Regions from separate parts of the Burkholderia mycopellens genome, predicted to be linked through region 1. Evidence: riboswitches for the same ligand, from Rfam matches in the RefSeq annotation. Region 1 holds a riboswitch; each other region holds the start of a gene.
What was found. A riboswitch is a leader RNA that binds a small molecule or an ion and turns the genes downstream of it on or off. The one in region 1 is predicted to bind cobalamin.

Region 1 (6,788 bases):
CTGTTCGCGCTGGCGGCCGGGTTTGCGCCGAAGCGGGTGCTGCACGCGGCGCGTGCGTAGCGTCGGCGGCCGCTCAGTTGACCGGCTCGCAAAACGGGATCTTGTCGCGCAGCGCGTTGCCTGCGGCGACCGGGTCCCGCCCTGCCGGCAGCGTGACGGAAACCGACGTCTGCCCGGTCTTGCTCCGGGGTTCCTGGCCCGGCCAATGACTCTCCTTCCAGGTGGCGATCCAGTCGAGATCGCCGGCGCTCGCACCGGGCACGAAGCGCAGCCGCAGCGAACCGTCGAAGTCTTCGCTGCAATGCGGCGAGTGCCGATAGTCGTGCTCCGTGAAGCAGGCGCGAATCTGCTTGCTGCAGCTGAACGGGAGCTTCGCTACACGGGGCGAGCGGGCATGCCCGCCGTCCGGTCGCAGTTCGACGAAGTCGGCGTTTTCCCAGCTTCCGCCACCGCCGGAATAACTTTCGGACCAACCGGCCAGTACCGCGACCGCGAAGCGCTCGCCGCCCAGCGGATACAGCGCGGGGTAGATCCGCAGCGGCGGCGGCTCGCCATCGCCTTCGACCCGGTCAGTGGGCGGGTAGTCGGAGAAATCCCACTGCCGCACGACCTTCCAGCCCGTGCCGGACGCGAAACTCACTTTCAGCAGCTGCGGGCCCGGCAGGATCGCATAGTAGAGGCCCGCCGCGTCGTTCCTGGCCCGGTACAGCGACGGCGCGCTGTCCGCATCCCCTGACTCGCCGGAGGCGCCGCACGATGCCGACGCCAACGCGCAGACCTTGCGCGGCCAGTCGCGATCGGGCACGGCGGTTTTCGTCACCTCGACCAAGGGCACCGCGCGGGCTTCATTGGCTTCAGCGGCGGCGTTGGCCGTGGAGGCCGCCAGCAGAGCGGCCGTCAATCCCGCCAGGCCGAACCTGCGTGATCGAGTCAGGGTACGCATTCGACGTTGTCCTTGTCAGGTCGCTTGCACGGCGTGCCGTGATTGCGCGAAGTGGCCCATTCTGCCCGAACGTGGCCGGCCTGCGCGCGATCAGCCCGCGCTCGCGTACAGCGTCGAATCCGCGAACCCCTCCGCGTCGAGCACGCGCCCGATCAGGATCAGCGCGGTGCGCTCGATCTGCGTGCCCTGCACCTTGCCGACGATGTCGGCGAGCGTGCCGGTCACGCGCTCTTCATCGGGCCAGCTCGCGCGATAGATCACCGCGACCGGGCAATCGGCGCCGTAATGCGGCAGCACTTCGTCGACGATGCGGGCGAGATGGCGCACGCCGAGATGGATCGCGAGCGTCGCGCGGTGCGCGGCGAGCGAGCCGAGCGCTTCGCCCTCCGGCATCGTCGTCTTGCCCGCGAAGCGCGTGAGGATCACCGTCTGCGCGACGCCGGGCAATGTCAGTTCGACGCCGAGCGTCGCCGCGCACGCGGCCGTGGCCGTCACGCCGGGCACGATTTCGTATGGAATCCCGAGCGCCTTCAACCGGCGAATCTGCTCGCCGATCGCACCGTACAGCGACGGGTCGCCCGAATGCACGCGCGCGACGTCCTGCCCTTTCGCGTGCGCGCCGGCGAGCAGCGCGACGATTGCGTCGAGGTCGAGCTCGGCCGTATTGACGACCTGCTGCGCGCGATGGCCGTCGAGCACGGCCGGCGGCACCAGCGATCCCGCATACAGGATCACCGGACAGGTGCGCACGAGGCGCTGGCCCTTCACCGTGATCAGCTCCGGGTCGCCGGGGCCCGCGCCGATGAAATACACCGTCATCGAAAAATCTCCGTCAATTCATGGGGTGACCCGCCGTACCGCATCATGCGCATGCGGCGGGATCGAGCGCGTCGATGAGCGCCGCGGCCGAGTCGAACGTGCGGTCGGCGTCGGGCAGCGCCGGCCGGCGCAGCATCACGACCGGCAGCCTGCGTTCGCGCGCGACGTCGAGCTTGGCTTCGGTGGCCGCGCCACCGCTGTTCTTGCTGACGACGACGTCGATGCCCATCAGCGCGAACAGCGCGCGCTCGCCGTCGAGCGTGAACGGCCCGCGCGCGGCGATGATCTGTGCACGCGCGTTGCCGGGATGCGCGTCGAGGCAGCGCACGAGCCAGAACTGATGTGGCGGAATCGCGTCGAGATGCGCGAGCGGTTCGCGGCCGAGCGTGAACAGCGGCCGCCTGAACGGCGCAAGCGCGGCCTCGATGCCGGCCCAGTCGTCGACCATGCGCCAGTCGTCGCCGGGTTGCGGCGCCCACGGCGCACGGCGCAGCGCCCACAGCGGCACGCCCGCTTCACGCGCCGCGGCCGCGGCATTCGCGCTGATCCGCGCGGCATACGGATGCGTCGCGTCGATCACGAGGCCGATGCCGGCGTCGCGCAGATACGCGGCCAGTCCGGCCGCGCCACCGAAGCCGCCGACGCGCACGTCGCAGCGCAGGTCGTCGGGTACCTTGCCGAGGCCGGCCAGGCTGTAGACGTGACGAGGCCCGAGCGCGCGTGCAATCTTCAGCGCATCGCCGGTGCCGCCGAGCAGCAGGATGCGCGTCGTCATCGCGCCTCCCCGACGAAGCGGCCCTGCCGGTCGATCGCGAACATCTCGACAGCGACGGACGGCGGCACGATGTCGCGCGCGACGCGCAGCGCCTGTGCGCAAACGAGATCGCCGAGCGGCACGCCGTCGGCGTGCGCAAGCTTCAGCGCCTCCTGGCTCGTGTTCGCGGCGCGCATCGCGGCCTGCAGCGCATCGCTTGCGCCGGCTTCTGCCGCCCACTGCGCGAGCAGCGGCAGGTCGATGCTCGAATGGCGGCTGTGCAGGTCGAGATGGCCGGCCGCGAGCTTGCTGAGCTTGCCGAAGCCGCCGCACATCGACAGCCGCGCGACCGGTGCGCGCCGCAGGTGCTTGAGGACCGCGCCGGCGAAATCGCCCATCTCGATCAACGCCATGTCGGGCAGTTGGTAGTGCGCGCGCATCGCGTCCTCGCTCGCGTTGCCCGTGCATGCGGCAATGTGTGCGATACCGTTCGCGCGTGCGACGTCGATGCCCTGGTGGATCGACGCGATATAGGCCGAACACGAGAACGGCCGCACGATGCCGGTCGTGCCGAGGATCGACAAACCACCGATGATGCCGAGGCGCGGATTCATCGTCTTCAGTGCGAGCGCCTCGCCGCCTTCGACGCCGATCGTCACGTCGAAGCCGCCCGCGTAGCCATGCTCGATCGCCAGCGCTTCCAGGTGCGTCGTCATCATCTGGCGCGGCACCGGGTTGATCGCCGGTTCGCCGACCGGCAGCGTCAGCCCCGCGCGCGTGACCGTGCCGACGCCTGGCCCTGCACGAAACCGCACGCCGGGCACCGACGCGAGCGCGACGCGCGCGAAGATCAGTGCGCCATGCGTGACGTCCGGATCGTCGCCGGCATCCTTGATCGTGCCGGCTTCCGCACCGTCGGCCGTGGCCCGACAAAACTCGAGTCGCATCATCACGTGCTGCCCCTTCGGCAGCACGATCTCGACCGCGTCGTCCGCCCGGCCCGCGAGCAGCAGCCGCGCGGCGGCGAGCGACGTCGCGGTCGCGCAGCTGCCGGTCGTGTAGCCGAAGCGTAGCGGCGCAGGCTGTTCGGGGGTCTCGTCGCGCATCACGCGTCCGTTGCGTTCGTCGTGGCCGACGGTGCGCTCGTGTCGGCCATGCCGGCCGCGTCGGGCTTGCGCACGTCGTACAGCGTGACCGGCAACGGTTGCCGCCACGTGTCGAAACGGCCGAGCGGTTCGGCGTGTGCGAGCGACACGCGCGTGAGCGTGCCGCCATGCGCATCGCGCCACGCGGCGAGCGCCATCTCGCCCTGCAGCGTGACCGCATTCGCGACCAGCCGGCCGCCGGGCTTCAGCGCTGCCCAGCACGCGTCGAGCACGCCGGGCGCGGTTGCCCCGCCGCCGATGAAGATCGCGTCGGGCGCGGCAAGCCCCGCGAGCGCATCGGGCGCGCGGCCCGCGACGAGCTGCAGGCCCGGCACGCCGAGCGCGTCGCGATTGTGCTCGATGAAGCGCTGCCGCTCCGCATGCGCTTCGATCGCGATCGCCTGGCAGGACGGATGCGCGCGCATCCACTCGATGCCGATCGAGCCGCTGCCGGCGCCGACGTCCCACAGCAGCTCGCCGGGCACGGGAGCGAGACGGCCGAGCGTCATGGCGCGCAGGTCGCGTTTGGTGAGCTGGCCGTCGTGACGGTACGCATCGTCGGGCAGGCCGGGCGTGAGCGCGCGGCGCGGCGCGTCAGGGCCGGCCTGGCAGTCGAGCGCCACCAGATTGAGCGCGGCCGTTTCGTCGATGCGCCAGTCCTGTGCGAGCCCGTCGAGACGCCGCTCGAGCGGGCCGCCGAGATGTTCGAACACGTTGATGCGCGTCGGCCCGAAGCCGCGTGCGACGAGTTCGGCCGCGACGGCGGCCGGCGTGCGGCCGTCGGCGCTCAGCACGAACAGGCGGCGGCCGGGCAGCAGGTGACGCGCGAGCGTCGCAAGCGGGCGGCCGACGAGCGAGACCGCGCCGACATCCTGTAGCGCCCAGCCGAGGCGTGCAGCTGCCAGCGACAGCGACGACGGCGCGGGCAGCACGCGCCATTCGTCGGGGGAAAGCTGGCGCGCGAGCGTGGCGCCGACGCCGAACAGCATCGGGTCGCCGCTGGCGAGCACGCAGACGGGCGATGCGCGTCGAGCCAGCACGCCCGCGAGGTCGAACGGCGACGGCCAGGTTTCGCGCGCGGCCGGCAGCCGCGCGGGCAGCATGTCGAGATGCCGCTTCGCGCCGACGACGAGCGTCGCGTCGAGCAGCGCGCGCCGCGCGCCGCGTCCGAGCCCCGCGTAACCGTCGTCGCCGATGCCTACTACCGTCAGCCACGCCGTCATGCACCCTTCCCCATCGTTCGATTCCCTACCGTTTGTTGCGATGCGCGGCGGCCGGGCCGCCACGCGTTGATCCGTTGATGTGCCGAGCGTGGCCGGTGCGATACGGCGACGACGTCAGCCGCGCGGCACAGGGCCAATCAAGACCAGCAAGCCCAGATACATGCCGCCGATCGACGCGATCAGCAGCCACCCGAGCAGCAGCCACGTGAGCGGCCGCGCACCGATTTTCCTGTACAGGAACGTGCCACCCGCCACGATCGGCACGCCGAGGCCGGCGAGCCCGACATTCTTCGGCCACTCGGCCGACGGTGCAAGCGGGATCAGTATGCACGCGAGCAGCATCCAGGCCGGGATGGCCAGCAAGCCCAGTGCAATGCCCATGCCGAACAGCTCCGTCCTGCCGAGTTTCATCGCGGATCCCGGCGGTCGCCGATCTGATGTCGAGCCGCCAATCGTACCATTTGCGAGATAGCGCAAAACCGGCTGCGGCCGTTCTGCGATGCGGTTGCGCGGCATATCGACAATGCCGGATCGTCGCAAAAATCGGGTATCCTACGGCCGTTCGTTCGCCGGTGCCCCTCGGGGCCGAAGAGGGAACACAGGGCGCGCCGCGCGCCGCTGTGGCTGCCCCCGCAACTGTAGACAGCGAGCCGATCTCCCCCTCATGCCACTGGTTCCACCGGGAAGGCCGGGAGCCGGCGCCGACCTGTCAGCCAGGAGACCTGCCGGCCAGAAAGTGCGTGCGTGCCAGTCGGCGTCGGGCGGGGTGTACCGATGCGTTGGCCGCGGCGCGACACTGTCCCGCTACCCCGTTGAGTTCCGCCCCCGTTTCGATTCCTGCGTCGCCCGTCGTGCGCCCGTCGGCCTGCCCGGGGCTCGTGCGCGTGGTCGCGGCCGCCGACGGCGGGCTGTGCCGGATCAAGCTGCCGGGCGGGCGGCTCGACGCGCACCAGGCGCGTGCGATCGCCGCCGCCGCGCGTGCCTGCGGCTCCGGCGCGATCGACGCGACCAATCGCGCGAATCTTCAGCTGCGCGGCATTCGCGACGGCGCGGCCGACGCGCTGACGCGCGCGTTGCTCGATGCGGGCCTCGGCCCGCGCGTCGACACAACCTCGAATGCCGCCGCCGATGCGGCCGCGCTCGCCGCGAGCGACGACGTCCGCAACGTGATGCTCAGCCCGCTCGCCGGCCACGACCCGGCCGCGCTCGTCGACAGCCGCGCGCTCGTCGCGCCGCTCTTCGACCTGCTGGCGCGCGAGCCTCGCCGCGGCGAGCTGTCGCCGAAATTCTCGATCCAGCTCGACGGCGGCGAATCGGTTGCGGCGCTCGATCATCCGCACGATATCTGGCTGGCCGCCTGGCGTCGCGGCGACGGCGCGGTGCGCGTCGCTGCCGGGCTGGCCGGCTGCCCTCCGGTCGCGCACGACGACCCACCCGCTTCAGTCGACGTCGCTCCCGATCAAACCGCTGCACTGGTTCGCGCGCTGCTGCTTGCATTCCTCGATCTCGCGCCCGCGGACGTCTCGCGGATGCGCGCGCTGCTCGCAACAGGCAGCGAACGCGCGTTGCTCGAACGCGCGCAGCACTATTTGCCCTTCCCGCTCGCGGCCGATCCGGCGCTCGCAGGCTGGCGCCGCACGCATGCCGATCCGACGCTGCGTTTCGGCGTGCGTTCGTCTCTCGACGAGGCGCGCTGCAACGTCGGCGCGCAATTCGTGCTCGGCCGGCTCGATGCCGCACAACTGGAGCGGCTCGCCGCGCTGGCCGAAGCCGACGGCGACGGCACGCTGTCGATGACGCCGTGGCAAGGCGTGTTTCTCCACGGCGTGCCGAACCAACGCGCTGCGGCCACGCTCGATGCGCTCGCGTCGCTCGGCCTCGTCTGCGCGTCGTCCGACCCCCTC
Region 2 (6,788 bases), on a different replicon from region 1:
GCGCGATGCTGGACGTAAAGCTCGACGTCGGCGCGCGGGTTCGCGGACGGTGCGACGCCGTTCGTGTACTTCCCGAACGTCGCGGCTGCCTGGTTCGCGACCGCAACGAAGGTCTGTGTCTCGGCCGGCGTGACGGCCTTGTTCAGCGCGTAGGCGGTCGGCACCGTGCCGATCAGGATCAGCATGATGAGGCCCATCCCTTTCTGCCCGTCGTTCGAGCCGTGCGCGAACGATACGCCGGTGCAGGTCAGGATCAGCAGGCAACGAATCCAGAACGGCGGCGGCTGGTCTTTCGGCGGCTCCTTGTACAGCTCGGGAATCCGCACGAGGGTTTTCAGCACGAGCAGCAGTAGCGCCGCGCACAGGAAGCCGACGATCGGCGAGAACAGCAGCGACTTGCCGACGCCGAGCGCCTGGCCCCAGTCGACGCCGCTCGTGCCGGACGGCCCGTGCATCAGCTGATTCATCAGCCCGACGCCGATGATCGACCCGATCAGCGTATGCGAGCTCGACGACGGCAATCCGAAATACCAGGTCGCGAGGTTCCACACGATCGCGGCGATCAGCAACGCGAACACCATCGCGAAGCCCGCGCCGCTGCCGACCTGCAGGATCAGCTCGACCGGCAGCAGTTGCAGGATGCCGAACGCGACGGCGCCGCTCGAGATCATCACGCCGAGGAAGTTCCACAGGCCGGACCAGATCACCGCGACGTTCGGCGTCAGCGAGTGCGTATAGATCACGGTGGCCACCGCGTTCGCGGTGTCGTGGAAACCGTTGACGAATTCGAAGCCGAGCGCGATCAGCAGCGCGGCGCCGAGCATCAGGTACGGGAACAGCGATCCTTCGCGCATCGGCGACAGATCGTCGATCAGGTGCGTGGCGATATAGATCGCACCGATCGCGAGCACCAGCAGGAAGACGGCCAAGCCGAGCTGCCTGGTGCGCTCGACGGAACCCGAATTGTTCGGGGCAGACGAAGCAGGTTGATTCATGACGGTGTCTCGTAAGGGAACCGCGTCCGATCCTAGCTTCGGCTAGCAGTCAGTTTGATGACAGCAGGGAGTGCGAACGGTGTGTCTTACAGTGACGTAAGGTGAGCGTTGCCATGCAAGTGCGATTGCGACACGACACGTCGGCTTGTGTCGTGGTCGATATCGCGAACGCAACACGGCAGGAGGCTATGTGGCGGTGTCGCGCCGATCGTCGTCGGCGATCAACATCCATCCGTGCGGTGATGCGGCGAATGTCGTGCACGACAGCGGTGCGACGTCGATGCGGGTTGCCGCGTCGGGATCCATCCGCAGCGCATGCGCGATGGCCGCGCGAACGATCGGCGCGTGCGTGATGGCGACGATGTCGCGGTGGTGTTGCAGCGCGTTCAACCATGTGCCGACGCGGCGTATCGCTGCGTCGAACGATTCACCGCCGTGCGGCGACGCGGACGGATTGCCGATCCACGCGCCCAGTTCGTCAGGAAAGTCGCGCGCGAGGTCGTGCAGCCGCTTGCCGCGCCAGTTTCGGTAGTCGATGTCACGCAGTGCGTCATCGATGTCGGCATGCAGGCCGAGCGCATCGGCGGTCTGCACCGCACAGCGGGCCGGGCTGCACAGCACGAGCGCGCCGGTGATGCCTGTCCACCGGTCGCGCCGCGCCGCGGCTTCGGCGAGCCCGTGCGCGTCGAGCGGATCGTCGTCGGGAAACGCGCCGGTACGCATCGCCCGGGTCGATGCGTGTGCGATCAGGCGCAGCGAGGCATGCTGGTTCATGTCGTTTTTCGGATGATCCGGGACGGGGGTGTTCGTTCACCTGGCGCCGCTTCAATACGCGAACGTTCGCGCGTACAATTCGCCCGATACGAAACGCGGAAGCCGGTTCAATTCCGGCGCGGTCGCGCCACTGTAACCGGTGATCCATGATCCCGGAAGCCAGACCTGCCTTCGTACCCATCCAACATTTGTCGGGGCGCGATTCCCCTGAGGTGCATCCATGAGCGAAGCAGTGCTGAAGCCGGCGGTCGTGCCGGCGCCCATCCCCGTCCGTGAACTGTTGCCGTGGGCCGTGTTCGTCGGCCTGATCCTGTTGCTCGCGATTTATTTCGTCGGCGCGGAACAGGGGGCAACGTCGCTCGTGCCGGGCATGTACGTCCACGAGTTCGTCCACGACGGCCGCCATCTGCTCGGCTTCCCCTGCCACTGACGCGGAGTACACGATGGTCGGAAAGCTGCTCATGCGCGGGATGCTCGCAGGCATCGCCGCAGGCCTCCTGACGTTCGGTTTCGCCAAGATCGTCGGCGAACCGCAAGTCGATCAGGCAATCTCCTTTGAAGAAAAACTCGACGCCGCCAAGGGCGACGCGCCGGAACCCGAGCTGGTAAGCCGCCACACGCAGGCCGGCATCGGCTTGCTGACCGGCGTCGTCACGTACGGCGCGGCCTTCGGCGGGCTGTTCTCGCTGGTCTTTGCGTATGCCTATGGCCGAGGCAGCCGCCTCCCGGCGCGGCCGCTGGCCGCGTGGCTCGCGCTGGCGGCGTTCATCGCGCTCGTGATCGTGCCGAACATCAAGTACCCGGCCAATCCGCCGTCGGTCGGCGACCCCGACACGATCGGCTATCGAACGGGCTTGTTTTTCCTGATGATCGCGATCTCGATCGCGACGATGGTGTTCTCGGTCAACGTGCGCCGCCACCTGCTGGCGAAGCTCGGGCAATGGAACGCGTCGATCGTCGCGGGGCTCGTGTTCATCGCGATCATCGCGGCCGTGCAGCTCGGGCTGCCGTCGATCAACGAGGTGCCGGCTGCCTTCCCGGCAGTCGTCCTGTGGAAGTTCCGCGCCGCGGCGATCGGCATGCAGGTGATCATGTGGACGACGATCGGCCTGCTGTTCGGCGCATGGGTCGAGCGCGGCGAACGCTTCGGCATGCGCGCCGCCTGACGCGCATGGCAACGGGGGGCGCCTAGCGCAGCATGCGCGGCGCGCTCTTCGTCGATTCGCGCGCCAGCGCGACGAACGCGGCCAGATAGTCGATCGATTCATCCGCTTCACGGATGCCGAGGAAGATCTGCTTCGCGATCCCCTTCTTGCCAAGCTTGACCGGCACGACCGGCATCCGGTCTGCGTATTCGTCGGCAAGCCATCTCGGCAGCGCGGCCACGCCGCGTTCGCTCGCCACCATCTGCAGCATGATGTCGGTCGTCTCGATCGACTTGTGCCGCTTCGGCACGATTCCCGCCGGCGTCAGGAACTGGGTGTAGATGTCGAGCCGATCGGTTTCGACAGGATAGGTGATCAGGACCTCGTCGTTGAGCTGTTCCGGCGTCACGTATTCGGCGTTCGCAAAACGGTGTGAATCGGCGACCACCAGCACCTGTTCGTAGTCGAACACCGGGTCGAAGCGCAGGCCCGGCTTGTTCAGCGGATCGGGCGTCACAAGCACGTCGATGTCATAGCCGAACAGCGCGCCGATGCCGCCGAACTGGAAGCGCTGCTTCACGTCGACGTCGACGTCGGGCCAGCGCGACAGGTACGGCGACACGACCTTCAGGAGCCACTGGTAGCACGGGTGGCACTCCATCCCGATGCGCAGCGTGCCGCGCTCACCCTTTGCGTACTGCTTCATCCGCTCCTCGGCGAGCTCGAACTGCGGCAGCAGCCGGTTCGCCAGCTTCAGCAGATACTGCCCGCCCTGCGTGAGCCGCAGGCCGCGACCTTCCCGATTCCAGATCGGCGTACCGAGCTGCTGCTCGATTTTCCGGACGGTATGGCTGAGGGCCGATTGCGTGAGGTGCAGCGTATTGGCGGCCGCAGTCAGCGAGCCCTGGCGCTCGACTTCACGAATGACGACAAGATGGAATCGTTCCAGCATGGATTTCGCTCGCGCAACAGAAACATGAATGACTTTAATGGATGAATGAAATAATGCCATTTTATTTCATGATTTGAAATCCCTATCATGGCTACCGGACATTCAATTTCTCTTCTGGACGGAAGCTCATGGTCACGACCCACAACCTTGGTTTTCCGCGCATCGGCGCGAAGCGCGAACTCAAGTTCGGTCTCGAACGCTACTGGAAGGGCGAATCGTCGCGCGACGAGCTGAAGGCACTCGGCGCCGAGCTGCGCCGGCGTCACTGGAACGACCAGCGCGACCTGGGCCTGGCCCCGGTCGGCGACTTCGCGTTCTACGACCAGGTGCTCGACATGAGCTTCACGCTCGGCAACTTGCCGAAGCGCGTGCAAGGCTTCCACGGCGACGTGCTCGACAACTATTTCCGCGTCGCGCGCGGCCGTTCGGCGCAGTCGGCGGAAGAACATGCCGCGTGCTGCGGTGGTGTCGCGGCCGGTGAAATGACGAAGTGGTTCGATACGAACTACCACTACATCGTGCCGGAGTTCCACGCGGACACGAACTTCTCGCTCGACCCGTCGCGCCTGCTGCAGCAACTGGCGGAAGCGCAGGCGCAGGGCGTGGCCGCGAAGCCGGTGATCCTCGGCCCCGTCACGTACCTGTGGCTCGGCAAGGCGAAGGACGATTCCGACCGCCTCGCGCTGCTGCCGAAGCTGCTGCCGGTGTACGGCGCGCTGCTCGACACGCTGACCGCGCAGGGCGTCGAATGGATACAGGTCGACGAACCGATCCTCGTCACCGAACTCGACGACGAATGGCGGCAAGCATTCAAGACCGCGTACGCGGCGCTCGAAACGCGCCGGATCAAGGTGCTGCTCGCGACGTACTTCGGCCAGTTGCAGAGCAATCTGGCGCTCGCGAGCTCGCTGCCGGTCGACGGCCTGCATGTCGATGCGATCAACGCACGCGACGAAGTCGACGCGCTGGTACGTGAACTGCCGGCCGAGCGGGTGCTGTCGGTGGGCGCGATCAACGGCCGCAACATCTGGAAGACGGACCTGAACGCGACGCTCGACTGGCTCGAGCCGCTCGCGAAGCAACTGGGCGATCGCCTGTGGCTTGCGCTGTCGTGCTCGCTGCTGCACGTGCCGGTCGATCTCGCGAGCGAGGAGAAGCTCGACGCGGAAATCCGCTCGTGGCTCGCGTTCGCGCTGCAGAAGCTCGACGAGCTGAAGGTGCTCGCGACCGCACTGAACGAAGGCCGTGACAAGGTGGCCGATGCGCTGGCCGCGAACGCCGCCGCGATCCATTCGCGTCGCAACTCGCCGCGCGTGAACGACCCGGCGGTGAAGGCCGCGATCGCCCGGATGGACGCGCAGCTCGGCAACCGCGTGAGCCCCTATCCGCAGCGCGCGCCGAAGCAGTCGGCACGCCTGAACCTGCCGGCGTTTCCGACGACGACGATCGGCTCGTTCCCGCAGACCGGCGAAATCCGTCAGGCCCGCAGCCGGTTCAAGGCCGGCGCGCTGGATGAAGCCGGCTACCGCAAGGCGATGCAGGCCGAGATCGAACGCAGCGTCCGCGAGCAGGAATCGCTCGAACTCGACGTGCTCGTGCACGGCGAAGCCGAGCGTAACGACATGGTCGAATATTTTGGCGAGCAACTCGACGGCTACGCGTTCAGCCAGTTCGGCTGGGTGCAGTCGTACGGTTCGCGTTGCGTGAAGCCGCCGATCCTGTTCGGCGACATCAGCCGTCCGAAGGCGATGACGGTCGAATGGATCACGTATGCGCAGTCGCTGACGAACAAGCCGATGAAGGGCATGTTGACCGGCCCCGTGACGATCCTGAACTGGTCGTTCGTGCGCGACGACCAGCCGCGCTCGGTGTCGTGCTACCAGCTCGCGCTGGCGATCCGCGAGGAAGTGCTCGATCTCGAGAGGGCCGGCGTGCGCGTGATCCAGATCGACGAGGCTGCGCTGCGCGAAGGGCTGCCGCTGCGCCGCGCCCAGTGGGGCGAGTACCTGAAGTGGGCGGTCGAAGCGTTTCGCGTCGCCGCGAACGGCGTGCAGGACGAAACGCAGATTCATACGCACATGTGCTATTCGGAGTTCAACGACATCATCGCGTCGATCGCCGACATGGATGCGGACGTGATCACGATCGAGACGTCGCGCTCGGACATGGAACTGCTCGACGCATTCGACACCTTCAAGTATCCGAACGAAATCGGGCCGGGCGTGTACGACATTCACTCGCCAAACATCCCGACGCAGGAGCACATCGTCGGCCTGATGAAGAAGGCGGCTGAGCGGATTCCAGCGGAACGGCTATGGGTGAACCCGGACTGCGGCCTGAAGACGCGCCAGTGGGCGGAAGTGATTCCGGCGCTGACGAACATGGTCGCCGCCGCGAAGACGCTGCGCAACCAGGTGCAATAACACGTGCTGCGCGGATCGATGATCCGGCGGCGGATGTCGCACCGGTCGAGAGCGTTCCGGGCAGGCACCGGGACGCGTCGTTTCCACTCCGGTCACCGCGGCATCATGATCCGGCGCGGCGATCGCGGGCGGGCCGGCGCAGGATCGGACGCCGGCCGGCTTGTTCATTCGGATGGGAGAAGCGCATCATGAGCCAGGCCGCGAACGACGCAATCGACCGATTGCTGAAGGCGCTCGAGGACGGCAGCGACGATTGCTGGGCGATTTACGAGGAAATCGGCCGGGTGGTCGTGAGCCGGCTGTTGCGTACCGACCGGGCGATGCTGCGTGACATGGCCAGCGCATGGATCGCGAGCGACGATGCACAAGCGACTCTGATTGATACCGATCGCGATTCACCGGATCTCGGTGCGGCGCAAGCGCGCGCCGAGCAGGCGGACGGCGCGATGCGCGCCGTCATTCTGAATACCGTATTCGGTACGGAGCGAACATGACGACC
Region 3 (6,788 bases), 1.0 Mb from region 1:
GACGTTCACGTCGCGGATCGTGTAGCTGCTGTAACCGAATGCCTTCGCGGCTTCGTCCGCGCGGGCGCGGAACGACTTGATCGCCTCGGTCGTCAGCTTCTGTTCGGCCGCACGCTGCGCTTCGGGCGACAGCGAGAACTCGACGTTCGCGACCTGCATCAGGTTCGACAACTGGCCCGCAAGCTTCGACGCTGCAGCGAAATCGCGCGATTCGAGTGCGACCTCGGTGCGGCCGCGCCACGCGGAAATCTTGCCGTCGCGATCGGTGCTCGGGTACACGGAGAACGCGCCCGTGTGTGCGGTGACGCCCGATACGCCCTTCGCCTGTGACAGCGCTGCGTCGGCGCGCTGGTTCAACTGCGCGGTGAGGCTGCCCGGATCCTTGGCTTGCTGCTCGTAGAACAGCGTGATGTGGATGATGTCCTGCGGCACGTCGGCGCTGGCCTGCGACGACAGCGACAGCACGCCTGCCGGCTCCGGAAAGTGCGGGTTCGCGGTTTGCGCGTGAGCGGTGGTCGACGCGAGCGTCAGCGCGACGGGCACGGCGGCGGCAAGGGCGAGCGACAGCGCGAGTGCGGATTTCTTGGTCATTGTTGGACTCCTTGTGCGAGGGCGTGCACGCGGATCGCGCGTGCACGACGCGGGCGTACCGCGCGACGAAAAACGGCAGCCGGCCTGATCGGCCGACAGCGGTTGCTTAGGCCGCGCGAAAGCGCCGCGAGTTCCGTGGCGGCGGCGCGTACTGACCAGATTTGACCTTTGGCATGCGCCTACTTCATCAGCTTTTCGGTGATGAAGCGCCATTCGGCGCGCGTGACAGGCGTGATCGACAGCCGGTTGCCGCGTGCGAGCACACGCATGTCGGCGAGTTCGTCGTGTTCGCGCAGCGCGGCGAGCGGCACGAGCGGCGTTTTTTTCACGAAGCGCACGTCGACGAGCAGCCAGCGCGGCGCTTCCTGAGTCGACTTCGGGTCGTAATAGGGGCTTTTCGGATCGAACTGCGTGGGGTCGGGGTAGGGCGTCGACGACACTTCGGCGAGACCCGCGATGCCCGGCTCGGGGCAACTCGAGTGATAGAACAGCACGCCGTCGCCGATCTTCATCGTGTCGCGCATGAAATTGCGCGCTTGATAGTTGCGCACGCCCGTCCACGGCAGCGAGCGCTGCGGTGCGTTGGCGAGATCGTCGATGCTTGCTTCGTCCGGTTCGGACTTCATCAGCCAGTATTGCATGGATCGTGATCGACGCAGAAAGAGGCTGCTACAAAAGAAAACGGCACCGGGCTTCGCCCGATGCCGTTGGATAGGCCCCCGCCTTGGCCGCTAGGCCGGCATCCTGAACCTGAGGTTCAGAATTGGTCGCAGTTAGCAGCACTTCGGGTACATCAGACAGAGTGACGCGCGCGCCCGTGCTACAAATTTCCGCAACCGTGCACATGGCATTGGTTCAAGGAATATATGACCTTGGCGAACCAGGCAGGGAAGCTGACTGAACTGTGATTCGATGCGCCAATTTGACCACCGTTGATCGCCGAGATCAAGGGGAATCGACGCATCGATTAAAACGTTACTGCGTCTCGTGCTGTGCGAGCACCGCGCCGAGCTGTTCATTCATCTGGTGCATTGTACGACGGATTTCCTCCGCCGGAAATGCTTCACCGTGCCGCACGCTCGTTTGCAGCCGCAGCAATTCGGATGCGAGCGACAGCGCCGCCATCACGGCGATGCGATCGGTGCCGCGTACCGAGCTGTTCGAGCGGATTTTCGACATTTCGGCATCGACCCGCGCGACCGCTTCGAGCAGTGCCGCTTCGGTCTCGGCCGAGCAGGCGAGCCGATAGGCCTGACCGAGAATCGAGACTTCGATCTGCTTGGTGCTCATGCATGTTCTCCGTGGCTGGCCGCGTCATCGCCATCCGTACGCGCCTGCCCATCCAGCAGGTCGAGCTGGTTGTCGGCTTGCTCCGCACTTTTCGAGCGTGGCAGCTTTTCGAGAATCGCGTTCAGTTTCACCTGGGCGTCGTCGATCTTTGCTGACAGCGTGTCACGCTCGGCCGCAAGTGCATTGCGTTCATCGCGCAGTTGCGCGAGTTCCGCGCGGACAGCGTCCGCATCCGCGCGCAATTGCGCGACCTGCTCCTCGAGCGCGAGCCGTTCCGAGTGATAGCGCTTGTTCAGCGAAATCAGACGGCCAATATTTTGAGATAGGGTTTCGAGTTCGTTGAGCATTTGCTGCGTCCTCTAAAGACCCAGCATTTTAGCGCGGAATAACGCGCAATCCGACATCTGTAACGTTTCCAGTCGTAACACCCCTGCTTCTTGCCGCGAATCGGCGCGTCCCGTGCACGTCCGGACGCTTCCTTGACGCTCGCGCGACCCGCTCCTAAACTGGCGCCGCCTCGGTGCTCGCGCGTGGAACGCGCGGTTAAACGGGAAGCAGGGCGCGGGCGCCGGAAGCCCGCCAACCTGCGCTGCCCCCGCAACGGTAAGCGGCCGCGTCCCGTGACGCAGGCCGGCTCAAGCGCGTTTCGCGTGCAAGTCTTGCATGCGGACGCGGGCCACTGCGCGTCATCGCGCGGGAAGGCGAGCCGGACCGCCGCCAGCCCGGATACCGGCCGAGACGGGGAGCCCGCACGGGCTTCGTGACGCGCGGCCTGCGGGGAGGCGGGGCGCGCAACGCTTCACGGAACCTTCTTCGATGCTGACCCCAATCGTCCGCGCGGCGCTTACGTCACGACCGGCCGGCGGCCGCAAGCGGGGGCGCCGCACGTCGTGTGCGGCGCCGTGCGCGGCATGAGCGCCGCGCGCGCCACCGCGATCTGGGCCGCGCTGGCCGCGGCGGTCGCGTTGCTGTTCGTCGCGTCGCTGTCGATCGGCAGCGTGCCGATGTCGCCATGGCAGGCGCTCGCGTCGCTCGTGCCGCATGGCGGCGACGCGCTGTTCGCCGATATCGTCCGCACGTTGCGCCTGCCGCGCGCGCTCGCCGGCTTCGCATGCGGCGCGCTGCTCGCGCTGGCCGGTGCACTGCTGCAGGTGTTGTTGCGCAATCCGCTCGCGGAGCCGTACGTACTCGGCGTGTCGGGTGGCGCGGCCGGCTTCGCGCTCGTCGCGATGATCGCGGGCGGCGCGTGGTGGCTCGTCGATGCGTCGGCGTTCGCCGGTTCGCTCGTGTCGGTCGCGCTCGTGCTCGGTCTCGCACGCCGCGAGCTGTGGCGCGGCGAAGCGCGCGATGCGTCGCCGCGGCTGCTGCTCACGGGCGTCGTGATCGCGGCGGGGTGGGGCGCACTCGTCACGCTGCTGCTGTCGCTCGCGCCCGATGCACGGCTGCGCGGGATCATCTTCTGGCTGACCGGCGACCTGAACGGCGTGACCGCGCCGTGGTTCGCTTGGGGGGCGCTGTTGCTGGCCGCATGCGTCGCGCTGCCGGCCGCGCCGCAACTGAACGTGCTGCTGCGCGGCGATGCGACCGCGCTCGCGCTCGGCGTGCCCGTTGCGCGCCTGCGCGTGCGGATCTATCTCGTCGCGTCGCTGGCCGCCGCGGCCGCGGTGACGACGGCCGGCACGATCGGTTTCGTCGGCCTCGTCGTGCCGCATGCGCTGCGGCTCGCCTTCGGCAATGACCAGCGCATGCTGCTGCCGGCCGCGATGCTCGCGGGCGGCGGCGGCGTGATGGCGGCCGACCTGCTCGCGCGTACCGTGATCGCGCCCGCGCAACTGCCGGTCGGCGTGATGACCGCGCTGATCGGCGTGCCGGTATTCCTGTGGATGTTGTTGAGGAGGCCGATGCGATGACGGGAGCCGCACTGCATGCCACTGCCGGCGACATGAACTACGCGGCCGTCGGGCTGACGCTGAAGGCCGGTGCGCGCACGCTGCTCGACGGCTTTACCCGGGCATTCCGTCCCGGCGAGATCTGGTGCGTCGCCGGACCCAACGGCGCGGGCAAGACGACGCTGCTCGCGACGCTCGCCGGGCTGCAGCCGCCGGCCGGCGGGCACGTCGAGATCGACGGCCGGCCGCTTGCCGCATGGCCACCCGAGCGGCTCGCGCAGCGTCGCGCGCTGATGCCGCAGCAACTGCACGACGCCTTCAGCGCGACCGTCTTCGACACGGTGCTGCTCAACCGCTTTCCGTACCTCGGCGGCTGGGGATGGGAGCGCGACGGCGACCGCGCGGCCGCGCGCGACGCGCTGGCGACATTCGACCTGACCGGGCTCGCTTCTCGCGACGTGCTGTCGCTGTCGGGCGGCGAGCGGCAGCGCGTCGCGCTGGCCGCGACGCTGTGCCAGGACGCGCCGTTGATGCTGCTCGACGAGCCGCTCGCGCATCTCGACCTGCATCACCAGATCGATTGCCTGACCGCGCTGGCGGCATGGCTCGACGCAGGCCCGCGCACGGTGCTGTTCTCGTGCCATGATCTGAATCTCGCGCGACGTTTCGCGACGCATGCGCTGTTGCTCGACGGCCGCGGCCATGCGTGGGCCGGCCCCGTGCACGACGTGCTGACGCCGGAGCGCGCGAGCGATGCGTTCGGTTATCCGCTCGTGCTGATCCGCGAGAACGGCCGCGATGCGCTGCTGCCGGCGTGGCCCGAGCGACAATGACCTTTTCTTTTCCGATGCGCGGCGCACACCGCGCCAACGACCCGGCACTTCGATGACGACCCCAACCCACTTCCCGCCCGCGATCGCGCCGCTCGACGACGAACTGCGCAAGCGCCTGCAGCACGTGATCGACCACAAGACCAAGCCCCCCGGCAGCCTCGGCCAGCTCGAGGCGATCGCGCTGCAGATCGGCCTGATCCAGCACACGGAGCGGCCGGTCGTGCGGCGTCCCGTGATGATCGTGTTTGCCGGCGATCACGGGATTGCCGCCGAGGGCGTGAGTCCTTATCCGCAAGCGGTGACCGCGCAGATGGTCGCGAACTTCCTCGCCGGCGGTGCGGCGATCAACGCGTTCTCGGGCGTCGCGCAGAGCACGCTCGAGATCGTCGATGCGGGCGTCGCGTCGCCGCTGCCGCTGTCCGACCGGTTGGTGTCGCTGCCGGTCGCGCGCGGCACGCGCAACTTCGCGGCGGAGCCGGCGATGACGCGCGACGAGGCGATGACGGCGCTCGCGGCCGGCGCGGCGCGCGTGCGCCTGCATGCGTCGCTCGGCACGAACGTGATCGGCTTCGGCGAGATGGGAATCGCGAACACGTCGTCGGCCGCGTGCCTGATGAGCCGCCTGCTCAGCGTGCCGATCGACGCGTGCGTCGGGCGCGGCACGGGCCTCGACGACCAGGGCCTCGCGCACAAGCGCGCGGTGCTCGGACGCGCGCTCGTCAAGCACTCGCACGCGATCGCGCCGCTCGATGTGCTCGCGACGTTCGGCGGCTTCGAGATCGCGATGATGACGGGCGCGTATCTCGCGGCCGCGAGCGAGCGGATGACGATTCTCGTCGACGGCTTCATCGCGACGGCCGCGCTGCTCGTCGCCGAGCGCATCGTGCCGGGCGTGCGCGACTACTGCGTGTTCTCGCATACGTCGCACGAGGCCGGGCACCGGCGCATGCTCGAGCATTTCGGCGCGAAGCCGCTGCTCGCACTCGACCTGCGGCTTGGCGAAGGCACGGGTGCGGCGCTCGCGCTGCCGCTCGTGCGTGCGGCTGCCGCATTCCTCACCGAGATGGCGAGCTTCGAATCCGCCGGCGTCGACAATCGTGGCGCCTGATCGCGCGCGCGGCGTGCGGGCCGAACTGCGTTACTTCTTCGTCGCGCTCGGCTATTTCACCCGCGTGCCCGTGCCGCGCGCGATCGGCTACGCAGCCGGCGATCTCGACCAGGCCGCGCGTTATTTCCCGCTCGTCGGCGCATGGGTCGGCGCATGGGGCGCGCTCGTCTATCTCGCTGCGCTGCGCGCGCTGCCGCCGTCGATCGCGGTCGGGTTGTCGATGGCCGCGACGCTGCTCGCAACGGGCGCCTTTCACGAAGACGGCCTGGCCGACAGCTGCGATGCATTCGGCGGCGGCTATACGCGCGACGACGTGCTGCGCATCATGCACGACTCGCGGATCGGCACGTTCGGCGCAGTCGCGCTCGTGATCTCGCTTGGCGTGAAATGGCAGGCGCTTGCGTCCATGCTGCCGTTGCGTGCCGCGTGGACGATGATCGCCGCGCATGCGGCGAGCCGCGCGGCGGCGGTGAGCTTGCTGATGACGCTCGACTACGTGCGGCCCGAAGGCAAGGCGAAACCGGTTGCGCAACGGATGGGCGCACGCGCGGCGTGCGTCGCGGCGCTATTCGGATTGCCCTGGTTGTTCTGGCCCGACTGGCGCATGGGCGTCGCCGCATGCGGTGCGCTCGTGCTCGTGCGCGCGTGGGTCGCCCGCTATTTCGTGAAGCGGATCGGCGGTTATACGGGCGACTGTCTCGGCTTCACGCAGCAACTGTGCGAACTGGCGATCTATCTCGTGGTGCTCGGATGGACGTCGTCCTGATCCGTCATCCTGCCGTCGGCGTCGAGCCGGGCATCTGCTACGGACGCAGCGACGTGCCGCTCGCTGCACCGGCCGACGCCGGCACGCAGGCCGTGCGCGCGCATTTGTCGGCACTCCGCGTGCCGCTTCCCGAACAGGTCTGGACGAGCCCGCTGACGCGCTGCGCGTCGGTTGCCGAACGGCTCGCGCAGGCATGCGGCGTGCCGTTACGGTGCGACGCTGGCTGGCAGGAAATGGATTTCGGCGCGTGGGAAATGCGGCGCTGGGACGCTATCGATCGCGCGGCGCTCGATGCGTGGGCGGCGGACCTG

Region 2: another riboswitch for cobalamin. It lies ahead of ACPTTC_RS20130 (CbtB domain-containing protein); the one in region 1 lies ahead of cobG (precorrin-3B synthase).
Region 3: another riboswitch for cobalamin. It lies ahead of ACPTTC_RS14345 (FecCD family ABC transporter permease); the one in region 1 lies ahead of cobG (precorrin-3B synthase).

The regions. Positions count from the first base shown of each region.
Region 1 is NZ_OZ183802.1:2,071,577-2,078,364, reverse strand. Features, by position in the region: gene ACPTTC_RS09575 (MFS transporter) at 1-60, shown strand, start outside; gene ACPTTC_RS09570 (hypothetical protein) at 74-943, opposite strand; gene cobM (precorrin-4 C(11)-methyltransferase) at 1,034-1,762, opposite strand; gene ACPTTC_RS09560 (cobalt-precorrin-6A reductase) at 1,806-2,537, opposite strand; gene ACPTTC_RS09555 (cobalt-precorrin-5B (C(1))-methyltransferase) at 2,534-3,622, opposite strand; gene cbiE (precorrin-6y C5,15-methyltransferase (decarboxylating) subunit CbiE) at 3,622-4,884, opposite strand; gene ACPTTC_RS09545 (hypothetical protein) at 4,999-5,424, opposite strand; cobalamin riboswitch at 5,438-5,628, shown strand; gene cobG (precorrin-3B synthase) at 5,736-6,788, shown strand, end outside.
Region 2 is NZ_OZ183803.1:393,852-400,639, forward strand. Features, by position in the region: gene ACPTTC_RS20120 (inorganic phosphate transporter) at 1-995, opposite strand, end outside; gene ACPTTC_RS20125 (histidine phosphatase family protein) at 1,182-1,769, opposite strand; cobalamin riboswitch at 1,819-1,956, shown strand; gene ACPTTC_RS20130 (CbtB domain-containing protein) at 1,990-2,199, shown strand; gene ACPTTC_RS20135 (CbtA family protein) at 2,213-2,935, shown strand; gene ACPTTC_RS20140 (LysR family transcriptional regulator) at 2,958-3,866, opposite strand; gene metE (5-methyltetrahydropteroyltriglutamate--homocysteine S-methyltransferase) at 3,995-6,289, shown strand; gene ACPTTC_RS20150 (hypothetical protein) at 6,478-6,783, shown strand; gene ACPTTC_RS20155 (epoxyqueuosine reductase QueH) at 6,780-6,788, shown strand, end outside.
Region 3 is NZ_OZ183802.1:3,088,270-3,095,057, reverse strand. Features, by position in the region: gene ACPTTC_RS14370 (SIMPL domain-containing protein) at 1-591, opposite strand, end outside; gene ACPTTC_RS14365 (EVE domain-containing protein) at 771-1,232, opposite strand; RNA gene ssrS (6S RNA) at 1,304-1,485, opposite strand; gene ACPTTC_RS14355 (cell division protein ZapA) at 1,567-1,881, opposite strand; gene ACPTTC_RS14350 (ATPase) at 1,878-2,228, opposite strand; cobalamin riboswitch at 2,383-2,633, shown strand; gene ACPTTC_RS14345 (FecCD family ABC transporter permease) at 2,793-3,791, shown strand; gene ACPTTC_RS14340 (ABC transporter ATP-binding protein) at 3,788-4,603, shown strand; gene cobT (nicotinate-nucleotide--dimethylbenzimidazole phosphoribosyltransferase) at 4,656-5,711, shown strand; gene ACPTTC_RS14330 (adenosylcobinamide-GDP ribazoletransferase) at 5,701-6,477, shown strand; gene cobC (alpha-ribazole phosphatase) at 6,462-6,788, shown strand, end outside.